Regions from separate parts of the Serratia sp. 121840015-1 genome, predicted to be linked through region 2. Evidence: predicted binding sites of a transcription regulator. Region 2 holds the regulator's gene; each other region holds the start of a gene.
What was found. Region 2 encodes LexA, which represses DNA repair genes until DNA is damaged. Its sites were predicted from a motif close to TNCTGTATGTACATACAGNA; they were not measured.

Region 1 (4,194 bases), on a different contig from region 2:
CATCGTACAGCACTGCGCGGTCGGCAAGGATCGCACCGGGGTCGGTTCGGCACTGGTGCTGTTCGCGCTGGGGGCCGACGAAGCGACGGTGCTGGAAGACTATCTGCTGACCGAAACCACGCTGGCCACTTTCCGCGAGCAGATGCTGGATCAGCTGTCTATCAAGCTGAATGCGGCGGCGCTGGAGCAATTCGCCTACGTGCTCAGCGCGCGCGAGGAGTTCCTGATGACGGCGTTGGGCTGCATCCGTCAGCAATACGGTTCCACCGACCGCTGGCTGGAAGCGGAATACGGCCTGGGCGCAGCCCAGCGCGAAGCGCTGCAGGCGTTCTACCTCGAGTAAATCGCCGCGCGTTTAGCCGGGGTTTAACTCGCCCCGGCCTATCCTAGGCGGCGAATTATCGCGTATCAGGAGCCCCGCATTGAGCCTCAATGACGTTATCAACTGGGTCAGCGACGTCGTGCGTCAGCACGAAGGCTGGGCCATTCCCATCATCTTTTTCCTGGCGTTCGGCGAGTCGCTGGCGTTTTTGTCGCTGCTGCTGCCGGCCACGGTGATCCTGCTGGCGCTGGGCGCGCTGATCGGCGAAAGCGGCATCGCCTTTTGGCCGATTTGGGCCGCTGCCGCCGTCGGGGCGTTTTTCGGCGACTGGCTCTCTTACTGGATCGGCTATCACTATCAGGACCGGGTGGCGCATATGTGGCCGCTGTCGCGCAATCCGCAGCTGCTGGCGCGCGGCCACGCGTTCTTTGAACGCTGGGGCGTGCTGGGCATCTTCATCGGCCGCTTTTTCGGCCCGCTGCGCGCCGTGGTGCCGCTGGTGGGCGGCATTTGCGGCATGCCGCAGCGTTATTTCCAGTTAGCCAACGTCACGTCGGCGATGATCTGGGCGTTCGGCATTCTGGCGCCGGGGGCATTCGGCATCAAGTGGCTCAGCCAGTGGCTGGGCTGATTTCTCGCTAAATTGCGCAGCGCCGCGCAATATTGTGCGCGGCGGGCAAAATCAGGCTGGACATCCATACAGGCTCCCCTTAACGTGACGGGCAATGGGCGTGCGAAACGCCGGAACGGCAAGGTGCAACAGGAGGCAGGGTGGATACCAGTCTGATTTATGGGATTGGCGGCGTAACGATCGGCATGCTGTTGGGGTGGTTGATCGCCAGTCTGCGGGTGCAACAGACGAATGCGCAGCATGAAACCGAGCTGCGGTTGCTGGAGCAAGCGTTGCAGCAGGCGCAGCAGGAAACGGCGGCGCGGCAGGAGGCTCTGCAGCGCCACGAGCAGCAGCTGCGGCAGAGCGAGCTGGAGCTGCGTAACCTGCACAGCCAGCTGGCGGCCGGGCATGAAAAGCTTCAACAGCTCAACCATTGGCACAACGAATGCGAATTGCTCAATCAGGAGCTGCGCGCCCAGCGCGAGGTTAACAGCGCGCAGGAGGCCGAGCTGCGCGAAGTCACCATCCGTCTGGAAGAGACGCGCATGGCGGCGGAGGAGAAGCAGCGCCTGCTTATCAACAGCGAACAACGCCTCACCACCCAGTTTGAAAACCTCGCCAACCGCATTTTTGAACACAGCGGCCGCAAGGTGGACGAGCAAAATAAGCAAAGCTTGGATCGGTTGCTGCTGCCGCTGCGTGAACAGCTGGACGGTTTCCGCCGTCAGGTGCAGGACAGCTTTGGTCAGGAGGCGCGGGAACGTCACACGCTGACGCACGAAATACGTAATCTGCAGCAGTTGAACGCACAGATGGCGCGCGAGGCCATTAACCTCACCAAGGCGCTTAAAGGCGACAACAAAACGCAGGGCAACTGGGGCGAAGTGGTGCTGAGCCGGGTGCTGGAGGCCTCCGGCCTGCGCGAAGGGCACGAGTATGAAACGCAGGTCAACGTGCGGGTGGATCACCAGAGCCGCATGCAGCCCGATGTGATCGTGCGCCTGCCGCAGGGCAAGGACGTGGTGATCGACGCCAAGATGTCGCTGATCGCCTACGAGCGCTATTTCAACGGTGAAGACGAGGTGGAGCGCGAAGCGGCGCTGAGCGAACATATCGCCTCGCTGCGCGGCCACATTCGCATGCTGGGCCGCAAGGATTATCAGCAGCTGCCGGGACTGCGCTCGCTGGATTATGTGCTGATGTTCATTCCGGTGGAGCCCGCCTTCCTGCTGGCTATCGATCGCGAACCGGAGCTGATCAGCGAAGCGCTCAAGCACAACATCATGCTGGTCAGCCCGACCACGTTGCTGGTGGCGCTGCGCACTATCACCAACCTGTGGCGCTATGAGCATCAAAGTCAGAACGCCCAGCGCATCGCCGATCGCGCGGCGAAACTGTATGACAAGATGCGGCTGTTCGTGGACGATATGTCCGCGCTGGGGCAGAGCCTGGACAAAGCGCAGGGCAGTTATCGTCAGGCGATGAACAAACTGAGCGAAGGCCGTGGTAACCTTATCGGCCAAATTGAAGGTTTCCGCGCGTTGGGGGTTGAGGTCAAACGGCCGATCAACCCGCTGCTGACGCAGCAAGCCGGCGCGCAACACGATGAAGCGGAAGAGGCGAACGACGATGATGTCGCCGCGCTGCCGCAGACGAAAGACGATGACGATACCGCCGGGGAACCGGGCTTCGTTTCGCACGGCTGAGGCCGTGGCGAGGTGGGGTATTCCCCAGGCTTCTGGTACACTCATCCACACAAAATTGACTGAATAGCAGGCAGGACAATGGCAGATCAACCGCAGGAAACCACCGATTTCGGTTTTCGCACCGTCGCTAGAGACGAAAAACAGGCCATGGTGGCGGACGTTTTTCATTCGGTAGCGGCAAAGTATGACGTGATGAACGACCTGATGTCGTTCGGCATCCACCGTATCTGGAAGCGTTTCACCATTGACTGCAGCGGCGTGCGCCGTGGGCAGCGCGTGCTGGATCTGGCCGGCGGTACCGGCGATCTGGCGGCCAAGTTCTCCCGCATGGTCGGCGAGCAGGGGCAGGTGGTGCTGGCGGACATCAACGATTCGATGCTGAAGATGGGACGCGAGAAGCTGCGCGATCGCGGCATCGTCGGCAACATCAATTACGTGCAGGCCAACGCCGAAGCGCTGCCGTTCCCGGACAATTACTTCGATTGCATCACCATCTCCTTTGGCCTGCGCAACGTCACCGACAAAGACAAAGCGCTGCGCTCGATGTTCCGCGTACTGAAGCCGGGCGGCCGCCTGCTGGTGCTGGAATTCTCCAAGCCGCTGCTGGCGCCGCTGAGCAAAGCTTACGATGCCTACTCGTTCCACGTATTGCCGAAGATCGGCGAGCTGGTGGTGAAGGATCCGGACAGCTACCGCTACCTGGCGGAATCGATCCGCATGCACCCCGATCAGGAAACTCTGAAGGGCATGATGGGCAACGCCGGTTTTGAAAACGTCACCTATTTCAACCTGACCGGTGGGATTGTCGCCCTGCATCGCGGCTTCAAGTTCTGATAGGGAGATGCCGATGCTGTTTACCCCTCTGCTGACCGGTGCGCTGGAAACCTCGCTGAATAATCTGCTGTTTCGCGATCGCAGCATGAAAGCCGCTCGCCAACGCCTGGCGGGCAAGGTGCTGCGTATCGAACTGGAAGAGCTGGCTTCACCGCTGGTGCTGGTGTTCAGCGAACTGCGCGTGGACGTGCTGGGCCAGTCTGAGGACAGCGCCGATTGCACCGTGCGCAGCCGCATTCCCGCCTTACTGAAGCTGCGCGATCGCCAGCAGTTGCCGGTGCTGATGCGCAGCGGCGAATTGACGGTGGAAGGCGATATTCAGGTGGTGCAACAGCTGGTTGGCCTGCTCGATCTGGCGGAGTGGGATCCGGCGGAGTGGCTGGCGCCCTATATCGGCGATATCGCCGCCCAGGGCATTACGCAGGCGCTGGGAAAAGGCGCCTCGCTGCTGAAAACCGGCTTTATGCGCCGGCAGCAGGACATGGCGGAGGCGTTGACGGAAGAGTGGCGTCTGGCACCGGGGCCGCTGGAAGTGGTGTGGTTCAACGAGGAAGTTGATGCACTCGCCCGCAGCGCGGAAGCGCTGTCTGCCCGCATGGACAAGTTGGAGGGCAAGCGATGACCCCAGGCGAACTGCGCCGTTTGTATTTTATCGTCCGCGTTTTTCTCAGCTATGGGCTGGACGAACTGATCCCTAAAATGCGTTTGACGCTGCCGCT
Region 2 (4,194 bases):
GAGGTCAACGCCGCCACGATCTGCTGGCCGGTAACGGCATACGCCAGGGCGAAGGCCAGCGCGACCAGCCCTGCCTGCCTGCAGGCCGCGTGCCACACCTTGCGCAGCTGGCTGTCGTCCCGGGCACCGTAGGCGTGGCCCGAATGGGCTTCCACCGCATAAGCGAAGCCGTCGAGCGCATAGGCGGTGAACGTCAGCAGATTCATCAATACCGCGTTGACCGCCACCACGTCGCTCCCCAGACGAGCGCCGAAGATGGTCAGCGATGCAAAGCACAGCTGCAGCAGCAATGAACGCAACATGATGTCGCGGTTAAGCGCCAGCAGCCGACGCAGATCGCCACGCCAGGCCTGGCGCAGCATCGGCAGGGTGATACCGCGCAGGCGCATCACCCGCCACGCCAGCCACAGGCCGAGCAGCAGCGTGGCGTATTCGGCGATGGCGGTTGCCGCCGCCGCCCCTCGCACGTTCCAGCCCAGGCCCATCACCAGCCAGATATCCAGCACGATGTTCAGCAGGTTGCCGACAATCAGCAGGATCACCGGCGCACGCACATACTGCACGCCGAGCAGCCAGCCCAGCAGCACCAGATTAGCCAGCGCCGCCGGCGCGCTCAGCCAACGGATCTCAAGAAAACGCCGCGCCTGTTCCAGCACCTCGCCATTGCCACCGACGATCCGCAGCGCCAGTTCGATCAGCGGATAGCGCAACAGGACGATCGCCACCCCGGCCAGCAGCGCCAGCAGAAGCGGCTGCATAAAGGCGCGCGCCAGCGCCTGCGGGTTCTGTGCCCCCAGCGCCTGCGCCGCCAGGCCGGTGGTGCTCATGCGCAGGAACAACAGCAGCATGAACAGGAAGCTGGTCGCCACCGCGCCGATCGCGACGCCCCCCAGGTAGATCGGGCTGTCGAGGTGGCCGATCACCGCGGTGTCCACCAGCCCGAGCAGCGGTACGGTGATATTGGAGAAAATCATCGGCAGAGCCAGGCGCCACAGGGCTTTATCGGTGTCGCTGGTGAAGGCGGAAATCAAGCGCATGATGAGATGTTCCCGTAGCAGTGGCGAAGGGCAAGGTCAGAAACAAAAACGCCCCAGAACAGGGGCGATTGATACAAGAGGCGGCACTGAGAGTGCGACGATTAAATCCAGTCACCGTTGCGGATCACGCCGACCGCCAGCCCTTCGATAGTGAAATTCTGCTGGCGCAGATCGACCACGATCGGTTGGAATTCGTTGTTCTCCGGCAGCAGCTCGACCACGTTGCCGTGTTTTTTCAGGCGCTTGACCGTCACTTCGTCTTCGATGCGCGCCACCACGACCTGGCCGTTGCGCACGTCTTGCGTTTTGTGCACCGCCAGCAGATCGCCGTCCAGAATGCCGATGTCACGCATCGACATGCCGTTCACCCGCAGCAGGAAATCGGCGCTCGGTTTAAACAGGGAAGGATCCACCTGGTAGTGCCCTTCGATGTGCTGCTGCGCCAGCAGCGGCTCGCCGGCGGCGACGCGGCCGATCAGCGGCAGCCCTTCTTCTTCTTCCATCAACAGGCGGATACCGCGCGAGGCACCGGAGACGATTTCGATCACGCCTTTGCGTGCCAGCGCCTTCAGGTGTTCTTCGGCGGCGTTAGGCGAGCGGAACCCCAGACGCATCGCGATCTCGGCACGCGTTGGCGGCATGCCCGTTTGCGAAATATGATCGCGAATCAGATCGTAGACCTCTTGCTGTCTGGTAGTTAATGCTTTCATTCCGCCCCCTGTTTGTTTATACAGTCTTGCTGTGAGTATATACAGGTAAGCGCGGATTGGGAACCGAAGAATAAATAAAAATCAGTCAGTAGGCGCCTTTCGTCAGCCAAAATGCTGCCATAAGACCGTGCCCCAAACGAACAGCGCCAGCACGATCGCCAGCGACACCGCCGCCGATCCCATGTCCTTGGCCCGGCCGGACAGTTCGTGATGTTCGCTGCCGATGCGATCCACCACCGCCTCGATCGCGCTGTTCAGGATCTCGACGATCATCACCAGCGCTACCGATCCGATCAATAAAATGCGCGCTATCGCACCCACATCCAGCCAGACAGCCAGTATGATAGCCAGCAGGGTGACCACCAGTTCCTGGCGGAAAGCCGCTTCGTGCTGCCAGGCGGCGGAAAGCCCTTTATAGGAATAGCCGGCGGCCTTGATGATGCGGGTCAGTCCGGTTGCTTGGTTTGCCATGTTTTCGTGCCTTTCTCAGAGGTCGGTCATAATAAAAAGAGTCTAGAACAGTCCGCGCTGACGGCTCTCGGTTTTCGAACACCACAGATCTGCTACCCGGTTTCTGGTATGCTTGCGGCGCATTGCTAACAAGAGGCTTCACGTTGTTTATGTCAGGTTGGCGTAAAATTTATTATAAAATATTGAATTTACCACTTAAATTGTTGGTAAGAAGTAAGGTCATCCCTTCAGATCCGGTTACCGAGCTAGGGTTGGATCCCTCACGGCCGATTTTGTATGTTTTACCTTACAATTCCAAGGCGGATTTGCTGACGCTGCGCACCCAGTGCCTGGCGCAGGATCTGCCCGATCCGCTCAACTCGCTGGAGATCGACGGCACCGTGCTGCCGAGCTACGTGTTCATTCACGACGGCCCGCGCGTGTTCCGCTACTACACCCCGAAAGAAGAGTCGGTAAAGCTGTTCCACGACTATCTGGATCTGCACCGCAGCAATCCGGATCTCGACATTCAGATGCTGCCGGTTTCGGTGATGTTCGGCCGCTCGCCGGGCCGCGAAGGCCACGGCACGCCGCACCTGCGTCTGTTGAACGGCGTGCAGAAATTCTTCGCCGTGCTGTGGCTCGGCCGCGACAGCTTCGTGCGTTTCTCCAACACCGTTTCGCTGCGCCGCATGGCCACCGAGCACGGCACGGATAAAACCATCGCGCAGAAACTGGCGCGCGTGGCGCGCATGCACTTCTCGCGTCAGCGCCTGGCCGCGGTAGGCCCGAGCCTGCCGGCCCGCCAGGATCTGTTCAACAAGCTGTTGGCGTCCAAAGCGATCGAAAAAGCGGTCGAGGACGAAGCGCGCAGCAAGAAGATCTCGCACGAAAAGGCCCAGCAGAACGCCATCGCGCTGATGGAAGAGATCGCCGCCGATTTCTCCTACGAAACCGTGCGCCTGTCCGACCGCGTGCTGAGCTGGACCTGGAACCGGCTGTATCAGGGCATCAACGTCACCAACGCCGAGCGCGTGCGCCAGCTGGCGCAGGACGGCCACGAGATCGTCTACGTGCCCTGCCACCGCAGCCACATGGACTACCTGCTGCTGTCCTACGTGCTGTATCACCAGGGCCTGGTGCCGCCGCACATCGCCGCCGGCATCAACCTCAACTTCTGGCCGGCCGGCCCGATCTTCCGCCGCCTGGGCGCGTTCTTCATCCGCCGCACCTTCAAGGGCAACAAGCTGTACTCGACGGTGTTCCGCGAATACCTCGGCGAGCTGTTCACCCGCGGCTACTCGGTGGAATACTTCGTGGAAGGTGGCCGTTCCCGCACCGGGCGTCTGCTGGAGCCGAAGACCGGCACCCTGTCGATGACCATCCAGGCGATGCTGCGCGGCGGCACCCGTCCGATCACGCTGGTGCCGATTTACATCGGTTACGAACACGTGATGGAAGTGGGCACCTACGCCAAAGAGCTGCGCGGCGCCACCAAGGAAAAAGAGAGCCTGCCGCAGATGCTGCGCGGCCTGCGCAAGCTGCGCAATCTGGGCCAGGGTTATGTCAACTTCGGCGAGCCGCTGCCGTTGACCGCTTACCTCAACCAGCACGTGCCGCAGTGGCGCGAGTCTATCGATCCGATCGAAGCTCAGCGCCCAAGCTGGCTGACGCCGACGGTCAACGATCTGGCCGGCCAGATCATGGTGCGCATCAACAACGCCGCCGCGGCCAACGCCATGAACCTGTGTTCCACCGCGCTGCTGGCTTCGCGCCAGCGTTCGCTAACCCGCGAACAGCTGGTCGAACAGCTCGAGTGCTACCTGCAGCTGATGCGCAACGCGCCTTACGCACGTGACGTCACCGTACCGACGCAAACGCCGGACGAGCTGCTGGATCACGCGCTGAACATGAACAAGTTCGAGGTGGAAAAGGACAACATCGGCGACATCATCATCCTGCCGCGTGAGCAGGCGGTGCTGATGACCTATTACCGC
Region 3 (4,194 bases), on a different contig from region 2:
ATGAAGACGACTTCAACCAGCTGCAGGCGGAGAACGACAACTTCACCTGGCACGTGGCGCTGTCGGATCCGCAGCCGGAAGATAACTGGACCGGCTACACCGGCTTTATCCATAATGTTCTGCTGGAGAACTACCTGAGGAATCACCCGGCGCCGGAGGACTGCGAGTTTTACATGTGCGGGCCGCCGATGATGAACGCTGCGGTGATCAAGATGCTGAAAGATCTGGGCGTCGAAGACGAAAACATCATGCTGGATGACTTTGGTGGCTAAATGCGCGCATTGGCGATGAAGAACTGGCTGACGGGCGTGGCGCTGAGCGCCACCCTGCTGCTGACCGGCTGCGGGCCGGAACAGGTGGATCTGACGGGTAAAACCATGGGCACCTCGTATTCGATCCGTTACGTGACCGGTGACGATACGCCGTCGGCGCGCGAGATGCAGGCGGAGATCGACAAACGGCTGGAGCAGGTGAACGACCAGATGTCCACCTACCGGCCGGACTCTGAGCTGAGCCGCTTCAACACCAGCCGCGACATTGACCGGCCGTTCCCGGTTTCGCCGGCCACCGCTGAGGTGGTGCGCGAAGCGCTTCGCATCAACCGCGTCACCGACGGTGCGCTGGACGTGACCGTCGGGCCGCTGGTCAACCTGTGGGGCTTCGGCCCGGAAGGGCGGCCGGATAAAGTGCCGAGCGAGGCGGAGCTGGCGCACCGCCGCGCCTGGACTGGGGCCGATAAACTGTCGGTGCAGGGCAACGCGCTGGTGAAAAACATCCCCGAGCTGTATGTCGACCTGTCGTCGATCGCCAAAGGATACGGCGTGGACGTGGTGGCGGAGTACCTGCAATCGCAACACGTGCAAAACTACATGGTGGATATCGGCGGTGAAGTCCGCACTCGCGGGCGCAACGGCGAGCAAAAGCCGTGGCGCATCGCCATCGAGCGCCCGACCGCCGGCACGCAGCAGCAGGCGCAGCTGGTGATCCAGCCGGGGGAGATGTCGATCGCTACTTCGGGTGACTATCGCAACTACTTCGAGCAGGACGGGGTACGCTATTCGCACACCATCGATCCGATCACCGGCCGGCCGATCAACCACCGCCTGGTGTCGATCACCGTACTGAGCCCGACCTGCATGACCGCCGACGGCCTGTCCACCGGCCTGAACGTGATGGGGCCGGAGCGCGGCCTGGCGCTGGCCAATCTGCTCGGTATCCCGGTGTTCATGATCGTGAAAACCGCCGACGGGTTTGAGGAGCGTTATTCGGACGCGTTCAAACCCTACCTGAAAAAGCGTTCGTGAGGTTGCTATGCTGACGGTATTCGCCGCCACCTTCGTGTTGTTCCTGCTGATCGTCGGCGGGATGTCGCTGGGCTACGTGTTCAAACGCAAAAGCCTGCAGGGCAGCTGCGGCGGCATCACCGCATTGGGGATGGAGAAAGTCTGCGACTGCCCGGAACCTTGCGATGCGCGTAAAAAGCGCGAAGCCAAAGCGGCGCAGCGGCGCGAGCAGTTGGACAAGCACCGCATTCTGTAGCTGTAGCGAAAACCCGGCCAAGGCCGGGTTTTTTATTTCGCCTTACGGAAGCTTTTAGCCTCGGCCGGTGAGTTAACCATCACGCCGTCGGCGCCCAGCGCCAGCGCCTGCTGATACTCCTGTGGCGAGTTGACGCCGAACAGGATGATGTGCGCCGGGCCCTGCGAGCGGAAGCAGTCCATCGACTCTTTATCCCAGGTCAGAAACGCCTTCGAACGCCCTTCGCCGAGGGTATATTTCTCCACCACTTCCACCTCGCGCTTCAGCTCCAGCCCGTACCAGCGCGGCTGCCGGTTATCCGGTTTGACGTCGCACTGGTGCGCCATGGTGACGTTGGCCAGCAGCGTGCGGGTCTCGTCGCGGCTTTCGAAGCGCGGGATGGCTGGCGGCAGCGCCTGCAGGTATTTGGCGTCGGTGGAGTAGACGCGGATGCGGTTCAGGCTGTCGGTGCTCTCCAGCGTCGCCAGCAGCGCCTGGCCAAACTGCGCCGGATCGGCGTCCGGGGATTTGATGTCCAGATAGAAGGTGACGTGCGGAAACGCTTTAAGCACGTCGTCCAGCCGCGGAATGCCGATGCCCTGGCCGCGGAACGGGTGCGCATCTCCCCTGGCGAAGGCCCAGCCGGCGTCGGTCTCGGCCAGCTGCGCGGCGGTATAGGCAGAGACCGGGCCCTGCCGGTTGGTCAACGCTTTCAGATCCGAAGGGCGATACAGCACGATGACGCCGTCTTTGGATTCTTGCAGGGTGATCCAGATGGCGTCGGCGCCGTTTTTCAGCGCGGTTTCGATGGCGATGCGGGTGTTCTCCGGCGCATCGGCGGTGCCGCCGCGGTGGGCGACGATCGCCGGCGCGTGACCGGCAGCGCTGGCCGCCAGCGCGCTCAGCGACAGCGCGGAAGCCAGCAGCAAATAAGAAAATCTGATCATGTAGGGTACCTTGTCGTTATCGTTGTGGTGAGCCGCACGGGATGGCGGAAATCATACTATTGAAAAATTAAGCTTTTTTAACAACGCGGAAATATCTGGCGGAAACGGTGCTTTCGTCGAATCCTGCGGCCTTGAGCTTTCGGTATCTGACTGTATACTTATACAGTGTTACTGGAGGGTGCGATGCGTAAAATCATTCATGTCGATATGGACTGCTTCTTCGCGGCAGTGGAAATGCGCGACGATCCCAGCCTGCGCGATATCCCGCTGGCGATTGGCGGCAGCGCCGATCGCCGCGGGGTGATCAGCACCGCCAACTACCCGGCGCGGCGCTACGGCGTACACAGCGCCATGTCCACGGCAATGGCGCTCAAGCTGTGCCCGCACCTCACCCTGTTGCCGGGGCGCATGGCGGCCTACAAAGAGGCCTCGCTGCATATCCGCGAAATCTTCGCCCGGTATACTCCGCTGATCGAGCCGCTGTCGCTCGATGAAGCCTACCTCGACGTGACCGACAGCCCGCAATGCAATGGCTCGGCAACGCTGATCGCCCAGGAGATCCGCCAGGCGATCGCCGACGAACTGAACCTCACCGCCTCGGCCGGCGTTGCGCCGATCAAGTTTCTCGCCAAAATCGCCTCCGAGATAAACAAGCCGAACGGGCAATACGTGATCACGCCGGCGCAGGTGCCGGCGTTTTTGCAACAGCTGCCGCTCAGCAAGATCCCCGGCGTCGGCAAGGTGACCGCCAAGCGGCTGGAAGAGGTGGGGCTTATCACCTGCGCCGACGTGCAGCAATACGATTTGGCGCAGCTGCTCAAGCGCTTCGGCAAATTCGGCCGGGTGCTGTGGGAGCGGTGCCAGGGCATCGATCGGCGCGAAATCTCGGCGGAGCGGCTGCGCAAATCGGTGGGGGTGGAGCGCACGCTGGCGGAGGATATTCACGACTGGGAAGACTGCGAAACGCTGATTATCGACAAACTCTATCCCGAGCTGGAGATGCGGCTGCGCAAGGTGAAGCCGGATCTGCAGATCGCCCGGCAGGGCGTGAAGCTGAAGTTTCAGGATTTTCAGCAAACCACCCAGGAGCACGTGTTCCCGGTGCTGAACCGGCAGGATTTGCTGGAGGTGGCGCGGCAGGCGTGGCGCGAGCGGCGTGAAGGGCGCGGCGTGCGGCTGGTGGGGCTGCATGTGACGCTGCTCGATCCGCAGCTGGAGCGGCAGCTGGCACTGCCTTGGGAATAAAAAAGCCGGCGGTCGCCGGCTTTTTGCGTTAAGCGCGCAGCTTACGCGCGCTCAGGGATCGCTTTCAGCAGCGAGGTCAGCAGCTTCCAGTACAGACCGACGCTTTCGATATGCACCTGTTCATCCGGCGAGTGCGGGCCGGTGATGGTTGGCCCGATCGATACCATGTCCATGTTTGGATACGGCTTTTTGAACAGACCGCATTCCAGACCGGCGTGGATCACCATGATGTTCGGCGTCTTGTTGAACAGCTCCTGATACAGCTCGCGCACCAGGTGCATCACCGGCGAGTCGGCGTCCGGCTGCCAGCCCGGGTAGCCGCCCTTCGGCGCCACCTTGGCACCGGCCAGCTGGCCCAACGCGGTCAGCATCTCGACCACATAGTCTTTGCCGCTGTCGATCAGGGAGCGGATCAGGCAGATGATTTCCGCTTCGTTTTCGCTGGTGGTGACCACGCCGACGTTCAGTGAGGTTTCCACCACGC

Region 1: rmuC (DNA recombination protein RmuC) is a predicted target of LexA. The motif match lies at 1,008-1,027, and genes of this name have one in related genera.
Region 3: dinB (DNA polymerase IV) is a predicted target of LexA. The motif match lies at 2,614-2,633, and genes of this name have one in related genera.

The regions. Positions count from the first base shown of each region.
Region 1 covers NZ_JBSEYF010000006.1:267,340-271,533, forward strand. Annotated here, with positions in the region: gene ACUXAC_RS22880 (tyrosine-protein phosphatase) at 1-343, shown strand, start outside; gene ACUXAC_RS22885 (DedA family protein) at 423-953, shown strand; gene rmuC (DNA recombination protein RmuC) at 1,094-2,641, shown strand; gene ubiE (bifunctional demethylmenaquinone methyltransferase/2-methoxy-6-polyprenyl-1,4-benzoquinol methylase UbiE) at 2,720-3,475, shown strand; gene ubiJ (ubiquinone biosynthesis protein UbiJ) at 3,489-4,097, shown strand; gene ubiB (ubiquinone biosynthesis regulatory protein kinase UbiB) at 4,094-4,194, shown strand, end outside.
Region 2 covers NZ_JBSEYF010000004.1:53,566-57,759, reverse strand. Annotated here, with positions in the region: gene dinF (MATE family efflux transporter DinF) at 1-1,037, opposite strand, end outside; gene lexA (transcriptional repressor LexA) at 1,139-1,747, opposite strand; gene ACUXAC_RS18470 (diacylglycerol kinase) at 1,850-2,218, opposite strand; gene plsB (glycerol-3-phosphate 1-O-acyltransferase PlsB) at 2,368-4,194, shown strand, end outside.
Region 3 covers NZ_JBSEYF010000003.1:40,665-44,858, forward strand. Annotated here, with positions in the region: gene nqrF (NADH:ubiquinone reductase (Na(+)-transporting) subunit F) at 1-272, shown strand, start outside; gene ACUXAC_RS16445 (FAD:protein FMN transferase) at 273-1,304, shown strand; gene nqrM ((Na+)-NQR maturation NqrM) at 1,312-1,539, shown strand; gene ACUXAC_RS16455 (glycerophosphodiester phosphodiesterase family protein) at 1,572-2,465, opposite strand; gene dinB (DNA polymerase IV) at 2,649-3,710, shown strand; gene pepD (beta-Ala-His dipeptidase) at 3,752-4,194, opposite strand, start outside.